DNA from 2 places in the Streptomyces sp. NPDC107546 genome. Region 1 is predicted to be linked to the other one. Evidence: riboswitches for the same ligand, from Rfam matches in the RefSeq annotation. Region 1 holds a riboswitch; the other holds the start of a gene.

What was found. A riboswitch is a leader RNA that binds a small molecule or an ion and turns the genes downstream of it on or off. The one in region 1 is predicted to bind glycine.
Region 2: another riboswitch for glycine. It lies ahead of gcvP (aminomethyl-transferring glycine dehydrogenase); the one in region 1 lies ahead of gcvT (glycine cleavage system aminomethyltransferase GcvT).

What each region holds. Positions count from the first base shown of each region.
Region 1 covers NZ_JBVKBA010000026.1:40,375-50,645, reverse strand. Annotated here, with positions in the region: gene ACZ7L1_RS29815 (ABC transporter ATP-binding protein) at 1-929, opposite strand, end outside; gene ACZ7L1_RS29810 (ABC transporter permease) at 926-1,924, opposite strand; gene ACZ7L1_RS29805 (ABC transporter substrate-binding protein) at 2,036-3,829, opposite strand; gene ACZ7L1_RS29800 (ABC transporter permease) at 3,899-4,906, opposite strand; gene ACZ7L1_RS29795 (enhanced serine sensitivity protein SseB C-terminal domain-containing protein) at 5,230-6,024, opposite strand; gene ACZ7L1_RS29790 (enhanced serine sensitivity protein SseB) at 6,236-7,027, opposite strand; gene ACZ7L1_RS29785 (AAA family ATPase) at 7,094-7,786, opposite strand; glycine riboswitch at 8,002-8,113, shown strand; glycine riboswitch at 8,114-8,229, shown strand; gene gcvT (glycine cleavage system aminomethyltransferase GcvT) at 8,298-9,416, shown strand; gene gcvH (glycine cleavage system protein GcvH) at 9,526-9,903, shown strand; gene glyA (serine hydroxymethyltransferase) at 9,919-10,271, shown strand, end outside.
Region 2 covers NZ_JBVKBA010000056.1:10,601-20,871, reverse strand. Annotated here, with positions in the region: gene ACZ7L1_RS37410 (DUF881 domain-containing protein) at 1-563, shown strand, start outside; gene ACZ7L1_RS37405 (FHA domain-containing protein) at 626-1,498, shown strand; gene ftsR (transcriptional regulator FtsR) at 1,518-2,273, shown strand; gene ACZ7L1_RS37395 (bifunctional nuclease family protein) at 2,357-2,830, shown strand; gene ACZ7L1_RS37390 (MerR family transcriptional regulator) at 3,226-3,861, shown strand; gene ACZ7L1_RS37385 (DNA polymerase IV) at 3,916-5,301, shown strand; gene ACZ7L1_RS37380 (PRC-barrel domain-containing protein) at 5,340-5,708, opposite strand; glycine riboswitch at 5,835-5,930, shown strand; gene gcvP (aminomethyl-transferring glycine dehydrogenase) at 6,108-8,993, shown strand; gene ACZ7L1_RS37370 (DUF5999 family protein) at 9,084-9,290, opposite strand; gene ACZ7L1_RS37365 (hypothetical protein) at 9,693-10,271, opposite strand, start outside.

The sequences.
Region 1 (10,271 bases):
CCGGAGGGGATGTTGATCAGGGAGGGCGGGGAACCCTTGACCGGGATCAGACGCTCCTGCTCCTCGCGGTCCAGGCGCGGCATCGAGCCGAGCAGGCCCCAGGTGTAGGGGTGGCGGGGCTCGTAGAACACCTTCTCGGCCGGGCCGCGTTCCACGCAGCGGCCGCCGTACATCACCAGGATGTCGTCGGCCAGTTCGGCGACGACGCCCAGGTCGTGGGTGATGATGACGACGGCGGAGCCGAACTCCTTCTGCAGATCGCGGATGAGGTCGAGGATCTGCGCCTGGACGGTGACGTCCAGCGCGGTGGTCGGCTCGTCCGCGATGAGCAGTTCGGGGTTGTTGACCAGCGACATCGCGATCATCGCGCGCTGGCGCATACCGCCGGAGAACTCGTGCGGGTAGTTGTCGACCCGCTTGTCCGGCTGCGGGATGCCCACCCGGTCGAGCATCTCGATCGCCCGCTTGCGGGCGGTCTTCTTGTCGACGTCGTGGTGGATCCGGTACGCCTCCACGATCTGCTGGCCGATCGTGTAGTACGGGTGCAGCGCGGACAGCGGGTCCTGGAAGATCATCGCCATCTCGCGGCCGCGCATCTTGCGCACCCGGTCGGGGTCGGCGGACAGCAACTCGGTGCCGTTCAGCCAGATCTCACCGGAGATCTGCGCCTTGCGCTTGCCGTACTGGCCCGTGGTGTGCAGGCCCATGATGCCGAGCGAGGTGACGGACTTGCCGGAACCCGACTCGCCCACGATGCCGAGGGTCTTGCCCTTCTCCAGCTGGAAGCTGAGCCCGTCGACGGACTTCACCAGACCGTCGTCGGTCGGGAAGTGCACCTTGAGGTCGCGCACCTCCAGGAAGGCGGTCGGCGCGGGCGAGGAACTCGTGGGTTCACCCACGGCTGCTCCGGTCTTGCTGAGTTCGCTCATGCGAGCCTCACTCGGGGGTCGATCACGGCGTACAGAACATCCACCACGAGGTTGGCGATGAGCACCGCGAGGGAAGTGATCAGGGTGACGCCCAGGATGATGGGCAGATCCTGGTTCCTGATGGCGTCGAGCACGGCGCGACCGAGGCCCGGAAGGTTGAACGTGGACTCGGTCAGGATGGCGCCGCCGATCAGCGCGCCGAGGTCCATGCCGAGCATGGTCAGGATGGGCGTCATCGTCGAGCGCATGGCGTGCTTCCCGATGACGGTCTGTTCGCGCAGACCCTTCGCGCGGGCGGTGCGGATGTAGTCCTCGCCGAGGATCTCCAGCATGGTGGCGCGGGTGATCCGGGCGTACATCGCCGCGTAGAGGAACGCGAGGGTGATCCACGGCAGGATCATGCCGCCGAACCAGCCGCCGATGCTCTGGTCGAGGGGCACGTACTGCGCGTCGATCCACTTCAGGCCGAAGGCGAAGATCGCCAGACTGAGCAGGCCGGTGAAGTAGATGGGAAGGGACACACCCGCCAGGGCGACGACCATCGCACCACGGTCCCAGATGCTGCCCCGCTTGAGCGCGGAGAGCACGCCCGCCGCGATCCCGAAGATCAGCCACAGCACGGCGGCACCGAGCGCGAGACCCAGGGTCACCGGGAAGCGGTCGGTCAGCACCGGCCAGACGGCCTGTTCACTGCGGAAGGAGTAGCCGAAGCACGGTGCGGCGCAGTGTGTGACGTCACCGCCGGCCGCGTACGTGCGGCCCGCGAAGATGCCCTTGAAGAACTCCCAGACCTGGACGTAGATCGGGTCGCCGAGGCCCAGCTTCTCGCGCACCGCCTCCACGGCGGCCGGGTCGGCCTGCTTGCCCACGAAACTCGCGGCGATGTCGACGCCCGCCCACTTGGGGACGAGGAAGAAGATGCCGAAGACCACCATGACGATGACCACAAGCATCACTGCGGCGGCGAACAGCCGCCTGATGAGGTAAGCGAGCACAGCTAACGGCCCGCCGCGGACCGCGGGCCGCCGGAGGTTGTCCGGTGGCCCGCGCTCACGCCGCGCCGGCCTTCACCTGCCTTTCGTGCCGTACGGCGGGTGTGCCGGGGTTTACTTCGCGGACTTCAGGCCCAGGTTGGCGAAGTCGTACTGACCGCTGTAGGCGTCGGTCGTGTACACGTTCGCCAGCCGGTTCGAACGCCAGTTGATGAACTTCTCGAAGACGAAGGGCAGGTAGTAGCCGCCCTCCATGACCTTGTGGTTGATCTGCGTGGCGATCTCGGTCTTCTTCGCGTCATCGAGCGTGTTCACGTACTGGTCGAACAGGCCGTCGATCGCCTTGTCCTTGATCAGGGCGTAGTTGTTGTTGCCGCTCTGCAGGATGTACTTGCTGTCCCACAGCGGCAGACCGAAGCCCTGGACGGTCGGGAAGTCCGGACCCCAGCCCATGACGATGATGCCGTAGCCCTTCTTCTTCACGTTGTCGGGGCTACCGATGATGCCGGTGGTCTGCGAACCGTCGTACTGGTCGATCTGCGCGTCGATGCCGATCTTCTTCAGCGACGCCTGCAGGGACTGGGCGGTGGCCACCTCGACCGGCTTGTTGTTGCGGACGGCGATGGTGGTCTTGAAGCCGTTGGGCTGGCCGCAGGCCTTCAGCTCTTCCTTGGCCTTGGCGGCGTTGCCGTTCTTGTTGGCACCGGCGAGCTCGTACGGGTCGTACTTCTGGCCTTCGGCGCCCGGGACGGACGGCGGCAGCATGTTGGTGCCGATGTCACCACCGGCGACGGGGCCACCGCGCGCCGTCTGGAGGGAGACGTGGTCGGCGCCGTAGATGACGGCCTTGCGGCAGTGCTCGTTGTCGAACGGCTTCACGCTCTGCGGGAAGACCGCGTAACGGATGTAGCCCGAGACCGGGTTGTCCAGGTTGGCCTTGTGCTCCTTCAGGGCGGTGGTACGGCCCTGGGGCGACATGCCGGTCTGGTTGATGTCCAGGTCGAGGTCACCGTTGAGCAGACGCTGGTCCAGCTGGTTGGCGTCGGAGAAGAACTGGACGGTGATCTTGTCCGGGTACGCCTTGCGGATCGGGTCCGAGGACTGCTTCCAGTTGGCGTTGCGGACCAGGGTGAGGTCCTTGCCCGGGTTGTACGACTGGAACTTGTACGGGCCCGAGGAGAACGGGTGCAGCGCGTACTTGGACTTGGTGTCCTTGTCCTGGCGGACCGGGGACGCCGAGGTCAGCGCGAGCACTTCCTCGAAGTCGGCGTTCGCCTTGGGCAGGTGGAAGACGATCGTCTTGTCATCGGGCGTGTCGATCGCCTTCAGACCGAGGTGGTCCGCGGACGTGTCCTTGTACGGGCCCTGGTACTTGCCGTCCGGGTCCAGGAAGTCCTTCAGGTAGGTCGGGCCGCCGGACAGCACGTCCTGCGCCCACACGCGCTCGATGCCGTACTTGACGTCCTTGGAGGTGATCGGCTTGCCGTCCTCCCAGGTGATCCCGTCGCGCAGCGTGTACGAGTACGTCTTGCCGTTGTCGGAGACCTTGGCGAGCCCGGTGGCGAGGTCCGGGGTCAGCTTGGCGCCTTCCTTACCGGGCTCCGTCTTGTTCGTGACGAGCTGGCGGCTGTAGTAGCGCATGAAGTTCCAGGCGAAGCCGTAGTAGCCGCGCGTGGTGTCCCACGAGTCGGCGTCCTGGGCCCCACCGAACTTCAGCGTGCCGCCCTTCTTGGCCTCAGAGGCCTGGGCGACCTTGTTGTTCGCCGCATCGAAGCCGGCCGCACCGTTCTTCGAACCGCTGTTGTCGTCGTTGCCGCCGCCGCACGCCGCCGTGGTCAGCAGCGCGGCGACCACGGCGGCAGCGGCCATGGCCTGCTTGCGCCGCCCTGAGGTGCGTTGGGTAGTCACGATCTCGGATCCTCCGGATTTGATGAGAGACCCCGTGCAGGTGCCACGGGAAGCTTGGGGTACGGCAGTTCAGCGGGAGCCCTTCGGGTCCAGCGCGTCGCGTACGCCGTCGCCGAAGAGGTTGAATGCAAGAACGGTGATGAAGATCGCCACGCCCGGGACCACCATGTACATGGGATCCGAGTCGTAGTAGTCGATCGCGCTCGAGAGCATCTGTCCCCAGGAGGCCGTGGGCGGCTTGACGCCCACGCCCAGGAAGCTGAGTGCCGCCTCGGTGAGGATGTTGGTGGGGATCATCATGGTCGTGTACACGATGATCGGCGCGACGAGGTTGGGCAGCAGCTCCTTGAAGAGGATGTAGAGGCGCCCGGCGCCGAGCGAGCGGGCCGCCTCGACGTACTCGCGCTCACGCAGCGAGAGCGTCTGGCCGCGAACCACGCGTCCGATGTAGGGCCAGCCGAAGAAGCCGATGACCAGGATCATCACGAACACGCGCACGTTGGAGCCGGTCAGCCCCAGCATGTTGTTCGGCATGACGGAGACCAGCGCGATGGTGAACAGCAGCTGCGGGAAGGCGAGCAGACCGTCCATGACGCGGCTGACGATCGAGTCGACCCAGCCACCGAAGAAGCCGGCCAGGACACCCAGGATGGTGCCGAGGATGACGGCGACCATGGCGGACAGGAAGCCGACCAGCAGCGAGACCCGCGCGCCGTAGAGGATGCGGGCGAAGATGTCACGGCCGTTGACCGGCTCGACACCCAGCAGGTGATCGCCGCTGATGCCACCCAGGGACCCCCTGGGCGTACCGAAGAGCGGGTCGATCAGGTTCTCGTGGTAGGCGTCGGGATCCTGCCCGACCAGGTTGGAGATCACGGGCGCGAGCAGGGCGACCGCGATGAGCAGGAGCACGACGACGCCCCCCGTGAGGGCGAGCTTGTCCTGCTTGAGACGCTCCCAGGCGATCCGTCCCAGGGAACGGCCCTGAACGGCTTTCGCGGCGGTGGCGGCAGCCGCTGCTTCCTCGGCCGCTCCCGGGGCCGCTTCCGCAGTCGGCTCGTGCAATGGTGCCGTCATCTGGCAGGGACCCCTCTCAACCGGCGGTGGCCGGCCCGCGCTTGCCGCTGTGGCGGCATGACTCAGTCCGTCGTACACAGGGGCGAAACCCCTTGAAGCCGGAGTCTTCAATGCTTCGGCGATCAGTGACCAGACTTGACAGTGAAAGGATGCATAAACGTGATGCGGACTGGGGAGATCCGTTATCCGGACAGCTGGTAACGCGGTGCGGGCACCACCAAATCAGGGCATTTAACACGAGAGAGGGGCCATCCACCCTCATCTACGCGCGGAGAAGGACTCCGGGTGCCGAACCCGGTCCCTCCGCCCGGGGAGTACGGACGTCAGTACGCCCCGCGCGCCGGCGGATAGCCGTAGCCGCCCGCCGCGGGGGCCGGTGCCGGGGCGTGGGCCTCGCGGTCGTAGAACGGGCGGGAGTTGACGCGCAGCCACATCGCCACCGGGTCGTCCTCGTCGGACAGCGCGACCGTCGACACCGGCAGGCCCTCCGGGACGGCCGTGACGGACTGCTGCATCATCGCCCGCACCGAGTCGACGGCGGGCGGTGAGGTGTCGTAGACGTCCAGGCCGATCGCCAGGTACGGAGCGCCGAGGGCCGGTTGCACCCAGGCGCGACGCAAGGAGCGCACGGCGGGCGTGCGGTGGGCGTTCTGGGTGAGCAGGGCGTAGAACTGCGGGATCTCGATGGCCGGTTCGGACAGCCGCAGGGGGCCCGCGGGCTGGTGCTCCAGACCGGCGGCGATGCGGCGCAGGTCCAGCCAGGGGATGCCGACGCCACCGCCCGGCGCATGCGGGTTCAGCCACAGGCCGTAGTGTCCGGGGTAGAGGGCGCGGGCCACGTCGGCGCCGTCGATCACCTCGTAGGAGCGACTCCAGCCGCTGGCCGAGAGCTCCTGTGCGGAGGTGACGCAGGGCGCGTAGCCGTGGCCGTCCACTTCCATGGTCGCGTACTGGGCGTCGGGCGAGCCTGCCTGGCCGTGCCACAACAGCATCCAGACCCTGCCGGTGGACGGGGTCGCGAGCGCGCGCAGGAGCGCCTCGTAGGCGTCGTAGCGCCCGGGCGTCACCTGGCGCAGCATGTGTTCGACCTGGCCGGCCGTGGTGCCGCTGGCGCTCACCCCGCTCACCTTTACCGCCCCTTCGCTGACGATGTGCTCCGCATATGAAACCAGGTTAGGCGGGTCCGCTGACAGCCGGTGCGCAGTGGCTGCCGCTGGCTGTGGGCCCTGGAGCTCGGGGCTTGCCGCCAGTGGACGGGTGCAGGTTCGTCGTGGCTTGTCGCGCAGTTCCCCGCGCCCCTTTCAGGGCGCCCCCTGACGGGCGCCCTGCTCAGTACCCCTGCTGGTAGAACGGCCGGACCTTCTCCCTCATCCAGTCGGCCACCGGGTCCTGGGCCACGTCCAGGAGGACCAGGTTGACCGGCCACTTGACCGCGGCCTTGGCCAGGGCGCGGCCCAGGGCGTCCAGGGGGAGGGTGCGGAGGTCGCCCTCCCACTGGGAGAGCTCCACGCCGACGAACAGCACCGGGTCCGCCGTCTCGACGGCGGCGAGGCAGCGACGTGCCGTGAGGACCACGCCGGTCGCCGTGAACTCGGCGGACGCGGCGGCGAGGAAGTCCACCGGGTCGTCCTGCCAGTCCGGTTCGAAGAGGCGGACGCGGCCGCCGGTCGTGGGGCCGTCCAGCGGGGTGCGTCCCACGCGGCACAGCTCGGCCACCGCCTCCGGAGGCAGGGGTATGCCGACCACGCCGCCCGGGTTGACCGCGATGCCGACCTGCGGGGGCAGCCCGCGGGCGAACTCGGCGGCGGGCGCGATGGTGTACGACATGTGGCCGCCGGCGGCATGGCGGAACTGCTCCTCCGAGGTGAACACCGGGACGTACGCCTGACCCTCGATCTCCAGCGTGGGCAGGTCGAGGGGGCCTCTGTGCGGGCCGCCGCCGTTCGGCAGCGGCACCCACAGGAAGCTGCGCCCGAGCACCTCGACGATCCGGCCGCCCGCCGAGGGGATGCCGAGCGAGGCGGACAGCACCTCCTCCAGCTCGTTGCCCGGCCATCCGCCGTGCGGATGGGGGTGCGCCTGTGCCGGGAAGTCCGCGGGAAGGTCCGCCGGGATGTCCATCTGCCTACCGCCTGCCGAGTACCACTGGTGTGGCGAAAAGGCTAACGGGTGCGCGGGCACCGCGATTCATTCCGCTCCTTCCGCCCGGTCCGCGAAGTCGATCCGGCGCAGCACGTCCGCCGCGTCCCGGTCGAGCAGGACCGCCGAGCCACAGCCCTCCGGGAGCCGGCCCCGCTCGACGGCGCGCAGCAGATGGCGGATGGCGCGGCGGTGACGCAGGAAGGCGTAACGGGTGACCCCTCGGCCCCGCTCGCGCTGGCCGTCCAGGGCCGTGCCGGGAGTGACGTCGAGCAGGAGCAGATGGAGCGTGCCGCCGCGGCGCCGGGCCTCGCGGGCGAGCCAGGTGCGCACCCAGGTCTGGGTGCCGCAGTCGTGCACGACGACTCCGCTGCCGGCGCGCAGGGCCCGGCGCAGGCCGGCGTAGTGCGCGAGGCGGACCAGGGGGCGGTAGACCCCGTACGGCAGGAAGCGGGCCAGGCGGGCGTCCCAGCGGTCCCGGGTGTCCTGGGAGTCGACGCGGGCGCCGCGCACCGTGCGCCGCATGAGCGTGGACTTGCCGCTGCCGGGCAGGCCGGTGACCACGACGAGGTCGCGGGCGCCGAAGGTGAGTCCGTACGGGCTGTGGCCCCCTCGGTCGCGCAGGTCGCGGACCACCGGCTCCGGCACCGGCGCGCCGGCCTCCCGGGCCGGGGCTCCGGGCTGCCGGGGTACCGCGATGCCCGTGGTCATGGCGTACGCCGTCGTCCTGTCCACCGTGATCGTCCTCCCTTGCGGTCAGGAAGTCCCATCCCCGCCGAGTGTAAAGAGAAGGTAATGGACGGTTTCTCCCGATGGCGTTCGCCTACTGCCACAACCCGGTCACAGATGCGCCCGGAAGCCGGTCGCGGAGGCGGCCCCGGGCCGGTTGCCCACGCGGCCTGCCACGACCGGGCGAGGCGTGCAATGATGTGCGCGCCAACTGCATACCGGCCGCTTGAATCCGCGCGGGAGAGTTCCGGGGACGTACGGGGTACGTACGTGGGCCCGGGCGCCGAAGGAGCAAGTCCCTCCCTTGAATCTCTCAGGCCCCGATACCGCGCGGGCGAGGCACATCTGGAAAGCGGGCCGCTTCTCGGTGGCTCCACCCAAGGTGCAAGCCGTGACGACCCGCCGTGCGGGCGTTCATGGCGAACCTCTCAGGTTCCGATGACAGATGGGGAGGACCGACCTCGCCCTTCCCCACGCTCGCATTCGCTCGCGCGCGGGGACCCACGCCCTGGGAGCACAACCGATGAGCAGTAGCCCCCTGCGCCGCACCGCGCTCGATGCCCTGCATCGTTCGCTCGGCGCGACGATGACCGACTTCGCCGGCTGGGACATGCCCCTCAGGTACGGCTCCGAGCGCGACGAGCACGTCGCCGTCCGTACCAGGGCGGGGCTGTTCGACCTCTCGCACATGGGTGAGATCACGGTGACCGGGCCCGAGGCGGACCGGTTCCTCAACCACGCGCTGATCGGCGACATCGCCTCCGTCCGCGTGGGCCGCGCCCGCTACACCATGATCTGCCAGGAGGACGGCGGCATCCTGGACGACCTGATCGTCTACCGGCTGGCCGAGAACGAGTACATGGTCGTCGCCAACGCCTCCAACGCCCAGGTGGTCCTCGACGCGCTGACCGAGCGTGCCGCGGGCTTCGCCGCCGCGGTGCGCGACGACCGGGACGCGTATGCGCTGATCGCCGTCCAGGGCCCCGAGTCCCCCGGCATCCTGCGGTCCCTCACCGACGCCGATCTCGACGGCCTGAAGTACTACGCCGGCCTGCCCGGCACGGTGGCGGGCGTTCCCGCCCTCATCGCGCGCACCGGCTACACGGGCGAGGACGGCTTCGAGTTGTTCGTCGCGCCCGAGCACGCCGAGAAGCTGTGGCAGGCGCTGACCGAGGCGGGCGCCCCCGTCGGTCTGGCCCCCTGCGGGCTCTCCTGCCGGGACACGCTGCGCCTGGAGGCGGGCATGCCGCTGTACGGGCACGAGCTGACCACTTCGCTGACGCCCTTCGACGCCGGGCTCGGCCGGGTGGTGAAGTTCGAGAAGGAGGGCGACTTCGTGGGGCGTGCCGCGCTGGAGGATGCCGCCTCCCGTGCGCAGGAGAACCCGCCGCGCGTCCTCGTCGGCCTGGTCGCCGAGGGCCGCCGCGTGCCGCGGGCCGGGTACCCGGTCGTCGCGGGCGGCGAGGTGATCGGCGGGGTCACCTCCGGGGCCCCCTCCCCCACGCTGGGCAGGCCGATCGCGATGGCGTACGTCGACGCCGCGCACTCCGCGCCGGGCACCCCCGGGGTCGGGGTGGACATCCGGGGCAGCCACGAGCCGCACGAGGTCGTGGCACTGCCGTTCTACAAGCGCCAGAAGTAGGCACTCGGCGGACGGGGGACGTGATCCCGCGCACCTCCGCCGTGCTCACGCACGTCTGCAGCAGTACTCCCTTCCCCACCACTCCCCCGCGTACAGGAGAATTCAGGTCATGAGCAACCCCCAGCAGCTGCGCTACAGCAAGGAGCACGAGTGGCTGTCGGACGCCGAGGACGGCGTCGCGACGGTCGGCATCACGGAGCACGCGGCGAACGCGCTCGGCGATGTCGTCTTCGTCCAGCTCCCAGAGGTCGGTGACACGGTGACCGCAGGCGATACCTGCGGCGAGCTGGAGTCGACCAAGTCGGTCAGCGACCTGTACTCCCCGGTCACCGGCGAGATCACGGAGGTCAACGAGGACGTGGTCAACGACCCGTCGCTGGTGAACTCCGAGCCCTTCGAGGGCGGCTGGCTCTTCAAGGTACGCGTGTCCGAGGAGCCGGCCGACCTGCTGTCCGCCGACGAGTACGACGCCCACATCGCCGGCTGAGGAGCGCACCCGCAGATGACCCTTCTGAACACGTCCCTGCACGAGCTCGACCCGGAGGTCGCCGCAGCGGTCGACGCCGAGCTGCACCGCCAGCAGTCCACCCTCGAGATGATCGCCTCCGAGAACTTCGCCCCGCTGGCGGTCATGGAGGCGCAGGGCTCGGTGCTCACCAACAAGTACGCCGAGGGCTACCCCGGCCGCCGCTACTACGGCGGCTGCGAGCACGTCGACGTCACCGAGCAGATCGCCATCGACCGGATCAAGGAGCTGTTCGGCGCGGAGTACGCCAATGTGCAGCCCCACTCCGGCGCCTCCGCCAACCAGGCCGCCCTGTTCGCGCTGGCCCAGCCCGGCGACACCATCCTCGG
Region 2 (10,271 bases), on a different contig from region 1:
AGGATCTTGTGCGCATCCTCGATGAACTCGACGACCGTACGCAGCGTCTTCAGGACGAGAAGCAGGGTCTCGAGGATCAGCGGGCCGAGTTGGAGAACAGCTCGGACCGGGCCGAGGAGGCCCGCAAGCAGACCACCGAGAAGGAGAAGCAACTCGGCATCCTTGCGGGCACGGTGGCCGCCGAAGGGCCCGGGATCACGATGACGGTCCAGGATCCGAAGGGGACGGTCCAGGCGGACATGCTGCTCGACGCGATCCAGGAGCTGCGCGCGGCCGGGGCGGAGGCGATAGAGGTCAACGGCGTACGGGTCGTCGCCGGCACCTATCTGTCGGACGCCGGGAAGGGTGTCAGCGTCGACGGGAACAAGATCACCCAGCCCTATCGTTTCAAGGTCATCGGCAAACCGCAGGACCTCGAGCCGGCGCTCAACATCCCCGGAGGCGTGGTGCAGACTCTTGAGAAGGAGCAGGCCACGGTCACCGTGGAGCGTTCCACGAAGATCGTCGTGGACGCCTTGCGAGCGGCGAAGCGGCCTGACTACGCTCGGTCGTCCTCCCAGTGAACCGGGGGTGCATGGCGGCAGTCCGGCAGGGGCATTGAGGTTGCGGGGGGTCGGCGCACCGATTGGGTGGTGCGTGGTGGAAACTGTCTGGTGGAAACGGACGTTGTGAGGATGTCCGGGTCGGCCGGTGTACGCAGTCAGGGTTCGTCCTGCCCCACGGGCGGGTCTGTTTCGGTCAAGGGGAATCGCCCGTGAAGTTGTTTGCGAAGTTGTTCGGCAAGAGCGCGCGAGAGGGTAGCGACAACGCGACTGCCCGCCATCGCGCACAGCCGGGAGACGCGGAGGGCCAGCGGCCCCTGTTCCGCGATCAGGTCAGTGGTCCGGGTGGTCACATTTCCGGAGGTCAGGGCGCGCCGTCTGTTGACCCTGCCGCGTCCGGCGGCATAGGTTTCGGGGACATGTCGGCCCTGGTGTGCACGCGGTGCGGTCACCGCAACGCGGAGAACAGCCGCTTCTGCTCCAACTGCGGTGCGCCGCTGCGGGCCGGGGCGGTTCCGGAGCGTGCGTCGGAGACGACGTCCACGATCTCCATCTCGGGCCTGGAGGCCTACGACGCGGAGGCCACCGGCCAGACGCCGGTGCCGACGCTGTCTCCCGAGGCACAGGCGGCCGTGGAGGCGCTTCCGTTCGGCTCGGCGCTCCTGGTGGTGCGCCGGGGCCCGAACTCGGGCAGCCGCTTCCTGCTGGACAGCGAGCTGACCACGGCGGGGCGCCATCCGCAGAGCGACATCTTCCTGGACGACGTGACGGTCTCGCGCCGCCACGTCGAGTTCCGCCGGGGCCCCGACGGCATGTTCACGGTCGCCGACGTCGGCAGTCTCAACGGCACGTACGTCAACCGAGAGCGCATCGACCAGGTCGCGCTCCACAACGGCGACGAGGTGCAGATCGGCAAGTACAGGCTGGTCTTCTACGCGAGCCAGCGGGGCATCTGACCCGCACGGGGAAGGGTCCATGCTTCACACACCGAGCGGCGGTGCCGACAGCGGCACCGCCGCGGCGGACGGCCGGCTGATGAGCATCGGCACGGTGCTGAACGTGCTGCGCGAGGAGTTCCCGGAAGTCACCATCTCCAAGATCCGATTCCTGGAGTCAGAGGGGCTCATCGAACCGCAGCGGACCCCTTCCGGGTACCGCAAGTTCAGTGCGCGTGACGTCGAGCGGCTCGGCCAGGTGCTGAGGATGCAGCGGGACCACTATCTGCCGCTGAAGGTGATCCGCGAGCACCTGGACGCCCTGGAACGGGGCGAGGAGGTGCGGCTGCCGTCCCTGGGCCGACCCGGGGAGACCGGCGAGGGCGAGCTGCTCGGAGACCTCCTGGGTGAGCCGGAGAGCCCCGCGCCGGTCCGGATCGGCCGCGAGGAGCTGCTGGCGGGCGCCGGGATCGGTGCCGAGCAGCTTCAGGAGTGGGAGTCGTACGGGCTGCTCGCCCCGCTGCCGGACGGCACCTACGACGCCGAGGCGATCACCGTGGCCACTCTCGTGGTCGAACTGGGCCGGCACGGCATCGAGCCACGCCATCTGCGCGCGGTGAAGGCCGCCGCGGACCGCGAGGCCGGCTTGGTGGACCAGGTGGTGGCCCCGCTGCGCCGCCACCGCAATCCACAGACCAGGGCGCATGCCGAGGCCCGTACGAAGGAGCTCGCGGGGCTCGCGGTGAAACTGCACGCGGCGCTGGTGCAGTCCGCGCTGGGCGTGCGGCTGCCCTGATCCGGGCGTTCGCCGTGGGCGGATCGTCCAGGCGTTCTGTGCCCGACTACCCAAACATCCCGAGCACGGCCTAGGGTTGCTGTGTGAACGAGCTCGATGTCGTAGGTGTCCGGGTCGAGATGCCCTCCAACCAGCCGATCGTGCTCCTGCGTGAAGTGGGGGGCGACCGTTACCTCCCCATCTGGATCGGCCCCGGGGAGGCGACGGCCATCGCGTTCGCCCAGCAGGGCATGGCCCCCGCGCGACCTCTGACGCACGACCTGTTCAAGGACGTGCTGGAGGCCGTCGGGCAGGAGCTCACGGAAGTGCGCATCACGGATCTGCGTGAAGGCGTCTTCTACGCGGAGCTGGTCTTCGCCAGCGGTGTCGAGGTGAGCGCCCGCCCGTCCGACGCCATAGCGCTCGCGCTGCGCACCGGCACGCCGATCTACGGCAGTGACGGGGTGCTGGACGACGCGGGGATCGCCATCCCGGACGAGCAGGAGGACGAGGTCGAGAAGTTCCGCGAGTTCCTCGACCAGATCTCACCGGAGGACTTCGGGACCAGCAGCCAGTGAGGGTCCCTCCGGAGGGTTGGACCGGCGGGTGACGCGGTCTCCGCGGCTTGCCCGTGTGTCTGGGGCGTCCCTTTGCCGGGCGCGGGCTCGAGCGCGCCGACCGCGGTGTGGGCTTGCGCACTGCGTTGAAGGGGGATGGCCCAGGGCACGAAGCCGTGTGTGCCGGGGGCCGGACGGGTCTCGCCGCCGTGGGCGGCCGTCGGGCGGTGTGACAGAGGGGCAGGCACCCGCCGCCCTCGAGGGCCGCGGGAGCATTCGGCTAGCCTTTCCCCGCGGGAGGGCACGGGAAACCACTCCTAGGGTGATTATCACTCGGCGTGCCGAGTGTGGCGATCGTTGACGCACCCGTGGTGACTGCCTACCGTCGAGAAGGCAGGTCAAGGACGGAGGTCGGCGTGAGAAGCAGCGGCGGCGGTACGGCTGGGGGTGCCCCTGGACGCAGTCTGGGGGAGAGCGGTCCGTACCGGCTTCACGGCAACGCGGCCGGCTCCGCCCCTCAGCGGCCGACACCCGTGCCGGGCGGCTCAGGGGCGGCTTCCGAGGACATCGGCTATCGCGGCCCCACCGCGTGCGCCGCCGCGGGCATCACCTACCGGCAGCTGGACTACTGGGCCAGGACCGGTCTGGTCGAACCGAGCGTGCGCCCCGCCTACGGGTCGGGGACACAGCGGCTGTACAGCTTCCGCGATGTCGTCGTCCTGAAGATCGTCAAGCGTTTCCTCGACACCGGAGTGTCCCTGCAGAACATCCGTACCGCGGTCCAGCACCTCCGGGAGCGAGGTTTTCGCGACCTGGAGCGGATGACGCTGATGAGCGACGGCGCGACGGTCTACGAGTGCACGTCCCCGGACGAGGTTCACGCCCTGCTCCAGGGCGGTCAGGGCATCTTCGGCATCGCCGTGGGCGTCGTGTGGCGGGACGTGGAGAACGCGCTGTCGCAGCTGCACGGTGAACGTGTCGACACGGGTGAGACCATCGTGGGCCCCAACCCGGCGGACGAGCTGGCGCGGCGGCGCAACCGGGCCGTCTGAGAGGCGGGCCGCGGCACAGCCGCATTGTCAGTGGCGTAGGGCAGCATCGGAGATGTGAGAACCGCGCCGACCATCCTGCACCTCGACATGGATGCCTTCTACGCCTCGGTGGAGCAGGCGGCCAAGCCGAGCCTGCGCGGGAAGGCCGTGATCGTGGGCGGGCTGGGGCCGCGCGGAGTGGTGGCCACGGCGTCGTACGAGGCGCGGGTCTTCGGGGTGCACTCGGCGATGCCCATGGCCCAGGCACGCCGGCTCGCGCCGAACGCCGCGTATCTGGTGCCGCGCTTCGGGATCTACCGCAGGATCAGCGAGCAGGTGATGACCCTGCTGCGTGGCCTGTCGCCGCTGGTGGAGCCGTTGAGCCTGGACGAGGCGTTCGTGGACCTGGAGGCCGGGGGAGCAGCCTGGGACGAGGAGTCGGCGCGGCTGGTGGGCGTGAAGCTGCGCGTGGACATCCGGGCCGTCACCGGGCTGACGGGGTCCGTGGGGCTCGCCGCCTCCAAGATGCTCGCCAAGATCGCCTCGGAGCAGGCCAAGCCGGACGGCCTGGTACTGATCCGGCCGGGTACCGAGCGCGCGCTGCTCGGTCCGATGCCGGTGCGCACGCTGCCGGGGGTCGGCCCGGCGACCGGTGACCACCTGCGGCGGGCCGGGATCACCACGATCGACGAGATCGCCGAGGCGGGCGAGGACGAGCTCGTACGGCTGCTCGGCAAGGCGCACGGGCAGGCGCTGTACGCGATGGCGCTGGCGCACGACGAGCGGCCGGTGGTCGCCGAGCGGGAGGCCAAGTCGGTATCCGTCGAGGACACCTACGACGTCGACATCCACGACCGGCTGCGGATCGGCCTGGAGGTGCAGCGGCTGGCGGACCGGTGTGTGCGCAGGCTCCGGGACGCCGGGTTGTCGGGGCGGACCATCGTGCTGAAGGTGCGGAGGTACGACTTCTCCACCCTGACCAGGTCCGAGACCCTGAGGGGGCCCACGGACGATCCCGCGGTGGTGCGGGAGGCGGCGGCGCGGCTGCTGGAGCCCGTGGACACGACCGGCGGGGTACGGCTGCTGGGGGTCGGAGTCAGCGGACTTGCCGACTACACACAGGAGGACCTCTTCGCGCAGGCCCACCTGGCGGCGGGGGAGGCCACGACGGACGAGCGACCGGAGGCGGAGGAGCCCCTCGTCGAAGAGCCGGCGGCGTCACCGGAGCGGATCTGGCTCGCCGGGCACGACGTCCGTCATGCCGAGTACGGGCCGGGATGGGTGCAGGGCAGCGGGCTGGGGAGGGTGACCGTACGGTTCGAGACACCGCAGTCGGAGCCGGGCCGGGTCCGCACGTTCAGCGTCGACGACCCTCAACTGGAGCCGGCGGACCCGCTGCCCCTTGTACCCGACGTCCCCGAGATCGCGGGGCGCCCGGCCTCCACGGGCACGGGCGTCTGACACCGGTGAGCAGGCACGGCAGTCCGCCCCCCGACCCGTCAGGCCTCGTCCGACCCCGCCAAGCGGCCGAAGTCACGGTCCGGCGGCGGCGGTGCCGAGACGTCCAGGCCGTAGTGGTGGTAGAGCTGCAGTTCCTGTTCGGGCGACAGGTGGCGGCCGACGCCGAAGTCGGGGGCCTCCTTGATCAGGGCGCGTTCGAAGGGGACGTACAGTGCGCCCTCGACCAGCTCGCTGGGTTCCAGGGGGACGAACGCGTCCCTGCCGAACAGGCCGGTCCGTATGGCCGCCCACTCCGGTACACCCGTGGCGTCGTCGAGGTACACCTCGTCGATCGTGCCGATCTTGTGGCCATTGCGGTCGAACGCCTTGCGGCCGATCAGATTCCGCGGATCGATGTCGGTCTGCACGGTCCCTCCAACTGGTCGCAACCCATCCGTAAGCACTACGAAAGAGCACATTCGGGAAGGCGGCCACTTGAAGATTCCCGCGCAGGCTGCCGACTCGTCCTCGCTGGTAGTCTGGCAAGCGGCCGTTGACCCCGTGCGGGAGAGTCCTCCGGAGCGATCCGGAGGCGCCGAAGGAGCAAATCCTCCCCGGAATCTCTCAGGCCCAGGTACCGCACGGACGAGGTCACTCTGGAAAGCAGGGCGGGTGTCGACGGCTTCCGCTCTCACCGACGGTGAAAGCCGGCGAGCCTTCGGGCGGACCGGTGAAGCTCTCAGGTCGAGATGACAGAGGGGGAGGCCGTCGGGGTACCCGCGCCGTGGTGCCCCTCGAAGGTCGCGTCAGACCAGGAGGCCTCCGCAATGACCGCCCAGCGCATTCCGCTCTCCGAGCTCGAACAGGGCACTCCGTTCGAGCACCGCCACATCGGGCCCGACCAGGAGGCGCGGGCCAAGATGCTCGCGCAGGTCGGCTACGGCTCGCTCGACGAGCTCACCGCCGCCGCGGTACCCGATGTCATCAAGAACGCCGACGCCCTGGACCTGCCGGGCGCGCGCACCGAGGCGGAGGTGCTGGCCGAGCTGCGCTCCCTCGCCGACCGCAACCAGGTCCTGGACTCCATGATCGGGCTCGGCTACTACGGGACCTTCACGCCCCCGGTGATCCTGCGGAACGTGATGGAGAACCCCGCCTGGTACACCGCGTACACGCCCTACCAGCCGGAGATCTCCCAGGGTCGGCTGGAGGCCCTGCTCAACTTCCAGACCATGGTCGCCGACCTCACCGGCCTGCCGACCTCCGGCGCCTCCCTGCTCGACGAGGGCACCGCCGCCGCCGAGGCCATGGCCCTGTCCCGGCGCATGGGCAAGAACAAGAAGGGCCTGTTCCTGGTCGACACGGACGCGCTGCCGCAGACCATCGCCGTGATCCAGACCCGCGCCGAGCCCACCGGTGTCGAGGTCGTCGTCGCCGACCTCAGCGCCGGCATCCCGGCCGAGGTCGCCGAGCGGGAGATCAACGGCGTACTGATCCAGTACCCGGGCGCCTCCGGTGCCGTACGCGACATCAAGCCCCTCATCGACCAGGCCCACCAGCTGGGCGCCCTCGTCACCGTCGCCGCCGACCTGCTCGCGCTGACCCTGCTGAAGTCGCCCGGCGAGCTCGGCGCCGACATCGCCGTCGGGACCACCCAGCGCTTCGGCGTCCCGATGGGCTTCGGCGGCCCGCACGCGGGCTACATGGCGGTGCAGGAGAAGTTCGCCCGCAGCCTGCCCGGCCGGCTCGTGGGAGTCTCCGTGGACGCCGACGGCCACAAGGCGTACCGGCTCGCCCTGCAGACACGCGAACAGCACATCCGCCGCGAGAAGGCGACCAGCAACATCTGCACCGCCCAGGTGCTGCTCGCCGTGATGGCCGGGATGTACGCCGTCTACCACGGGCCCGAGGGCCTCAAGAACATCGCCCGGCGCACCCACCGGTACACCGCGGTCCTCGCCGCGGGCCTGACGGCCGGCGGGGTCGAGGTCGTCCACGGCGCCTACTTCGACACCGTCACCGCCCGGGTTCCGGGGCGGGCCGCCGACGTCGTCGCCGCCGCCCGGGAGAACGGCGTCAACCTGCGCCTCGTCGACGCCGACCACGTCTCGGCCGCCTGCGACGAGACCACCGGGCGGGCCCAGCTGCGCGCGGTGTGGACCGCGTTCGGCGTCGGGGGCGACATCGACGGGCTGGACGCCACCATCGAGGACGCGCTCCCGCAGGCCCTGCTGCGCAGCGACGACTACCTCGCCCACCCGGTCTTCCACCAGCACCGCTCCGAGACCGCGATGCTGCGCTACCTGCGCAGGCTGGCCGACCGTGACTACGCGCTCGACCGCGGCATGATCCCGCTGGGCTCCTGCACCATGAAGCTCAACGCGACCACCGAGATGGAGCCGGTCACCTGGCCCGAGTTCGGTCAGCTGCACCCGTTCGCGCCCGCCGAGCAGGCCCGGGGCTACCTCACGCTCATCCACGAGCTGGAGGAGCGTCTCGCCGAGGTCACCGGCTACGACAAGGTCTCCCTCCAGCCCAACGCCGGCTCCCAGGGCGAGCTGGCGGGTCTGCTGGCCGTGCGCGGCTACCACCGCGCCAACGGTGACGAGCAGCGCACCGTCTGCCTCATCCCGTCCTCCGCGCACGGCACCAACGCCGCCAGCGCCGTGATGGCCGGGATGAAGGTCGTCGTGGTGAAGACCGCCGAGGACGGCGAGATCGACGTCGAGGACCTGCGGGCCAAGATCGAGCAGTACCGCGACGAGCTGTCGGTGCTGATGATCACGTACCCGTCCACGCACGGCGTGTTCGAGGAGCACGTCGCCGACATCTGCGCGGCCGTGCACGAGGCGGGCGGGCAGGTCTACGTCGACGGCGCCAACCTCAACGCGCTGGTGGGCCTCGCCAAGCCGGGCCACTTCGGTGGCGACGTCTCGCACCTGAACCTGCACAAGACGTTCTGCATCCCGCACGGCGGCGGTGGTCCGGGTGTCGGCCCCGTGGCGGTCCGCGAGCACCTGGCGCCGTATCTGCCGAACCACCCGCTGCAGCCCGAGGCCGGTCCGAAGACGGGCGTGGGCCCGATCTCGGCCGCCCCCTGGGGCTCCGCGGGCATTCTGCCGATCTCCTGGGCGTACGTCCGGCTCATGGGCGGCGAGGGCCTCAAGCGCGCCACGCAGGTGGCCGTGCTGTCCGCCAACTACATCGCCAAGCGTCTGGAGCCGCACTACCCGGTCCTCTACACCGGCCCCGGCGGCCTGGTCGCGCACGAGTGCATCATCGACCTGCGGCCGCTGACCAAGGCGACCGGAGTGACCGTGGACGACGTCGCCAAGCGGCTCATCGACTACGGATTCCACGCGCCGACGATGTCGTTCCCGGTGGCCGGCACGCTGATGATCGAGCCCACGGAGTCGGAGGACCTCGCCGAGCTGGACCGGTTCTGCGACGCGATGATCGCCATCCGCGCGGAGATCGAGAAGGTCGGCTCGGGCGAGTGGCCGGCGGAGGACAACCCGCTGAGCAACGCGCCGCACACGGCGGCGGCGCTGGGTGGGGAGTGGAAGCACGCCTACACGCGTGAGGAGGCCGTCTTCCCGGCCGGTGTGTCGGCCGCGGACAAGTACTGGCCGCCGGTGCGCCGCATCGACCAGGCCTTCGGCGACCGGAACCTGGTCTGCTCCTGCCCGCCGCTGGACGCCTACGAGGAGTGATCACCCTCGGACATGCGTCGGGGCCGGTGCGGAGCGTGTGTCTCCGGCCGGCCCCTCGTGTGTCAGGGCAGCGGATGCCCTGGTGCGCGCTCAGGCGGCTGTCATCACCTGGTCGATGCCCAGCGGGCGGTGTGGGGCGATGATCTGGCCGTCCGGCAGAAGCTCACCGGTGTCCTCGAACAGGAGCACGCCGTTGCACAGCAGGCTCCATCCCTGCTCCGGGTGGTGCGCCACGAGTCGGGCGGACTCCCGGTCGGCGGATTGGGCGGTCGGGCACGGTGGCTGGTGCTGGCACATGGTGGTGGGGATCTCTCGCTCTGTCGGTATGTGTGAGATGACTGTCGTGTCTGTCCTGCGGCTCGTCGTGTCGCTCATCGCCGCCCCCCGTCGGTGATACGTCGGTCAGGAACCCAGTGTTGCCCCACGGGCGTCGATCCGCAGGGATTTCGCAGCACCGCTCCTCACAGGTTCATGACGCGTCCCCCGCCCGGACGGTTCAGCCCGACCGCACGGTCACTTCGGATGGTTCGTGGTGGCCGGGAGGGGCTAGTCCGTATGGGCCGACCCGTATGTCACCCCTCGTAAGAGCGTGATCGGGCACGAACGAGCGAGGGCGGTGGGAGGCGTTCGATGGCCGAACATGGGACGTGCCCCGCGGCCGTCTCCGGCGGCGGGGCACGGTGAGAGGAGACCCGGAGGCTATGCGGGCTGGCCGAGCAGCGGGGTACGGGTGACCCGGTGGGTCAGGATCGGCAGGAGGTCGGCGAAGCGGTGCGGGCGGTGCGCCGCGATGCCGGGCGGCGCGGGGGCGAGCGGCACCAGGAGGTCGTTCGCCGCCGGGTGGCCCGTCGCGCCGTCGGCGGTGCAGTCGCCGTGCAGCCACAGGGTGAGCATGTACAGCTCCGGCACGGACAGCAGCCGGGCCTGGTAGGGCTCGTTCAGCGAGGTTTCCGCCTGGAGCACGGCGCGCTCGGTCGCGGCGACGTACGGGCCCTCGAAGAAGTGCGAGAAGGCCCAGCCGTCGGGCGTCAGCATGGTCTCGGCGGCGGCCACGGCGCGGCCTCCGGAGCGGATGAGGAATCGCCATCCGGCGAGCCGGGTGGCCGACGCGCCGGCCGGGGTGATCCGGTCCAGGACATGGACGGGCAGCGGAAGTTCGGGGGTCACGGGTCCCTGGGCCGTGCGCAGGGAGGGGGTGGGAGCCTCCCGGACCGCGGTGGGGGAACCGAGTGCCGTGAGGACGGAGCGGAGAGCGGGCGCGGGAGCCAAAGGGACATG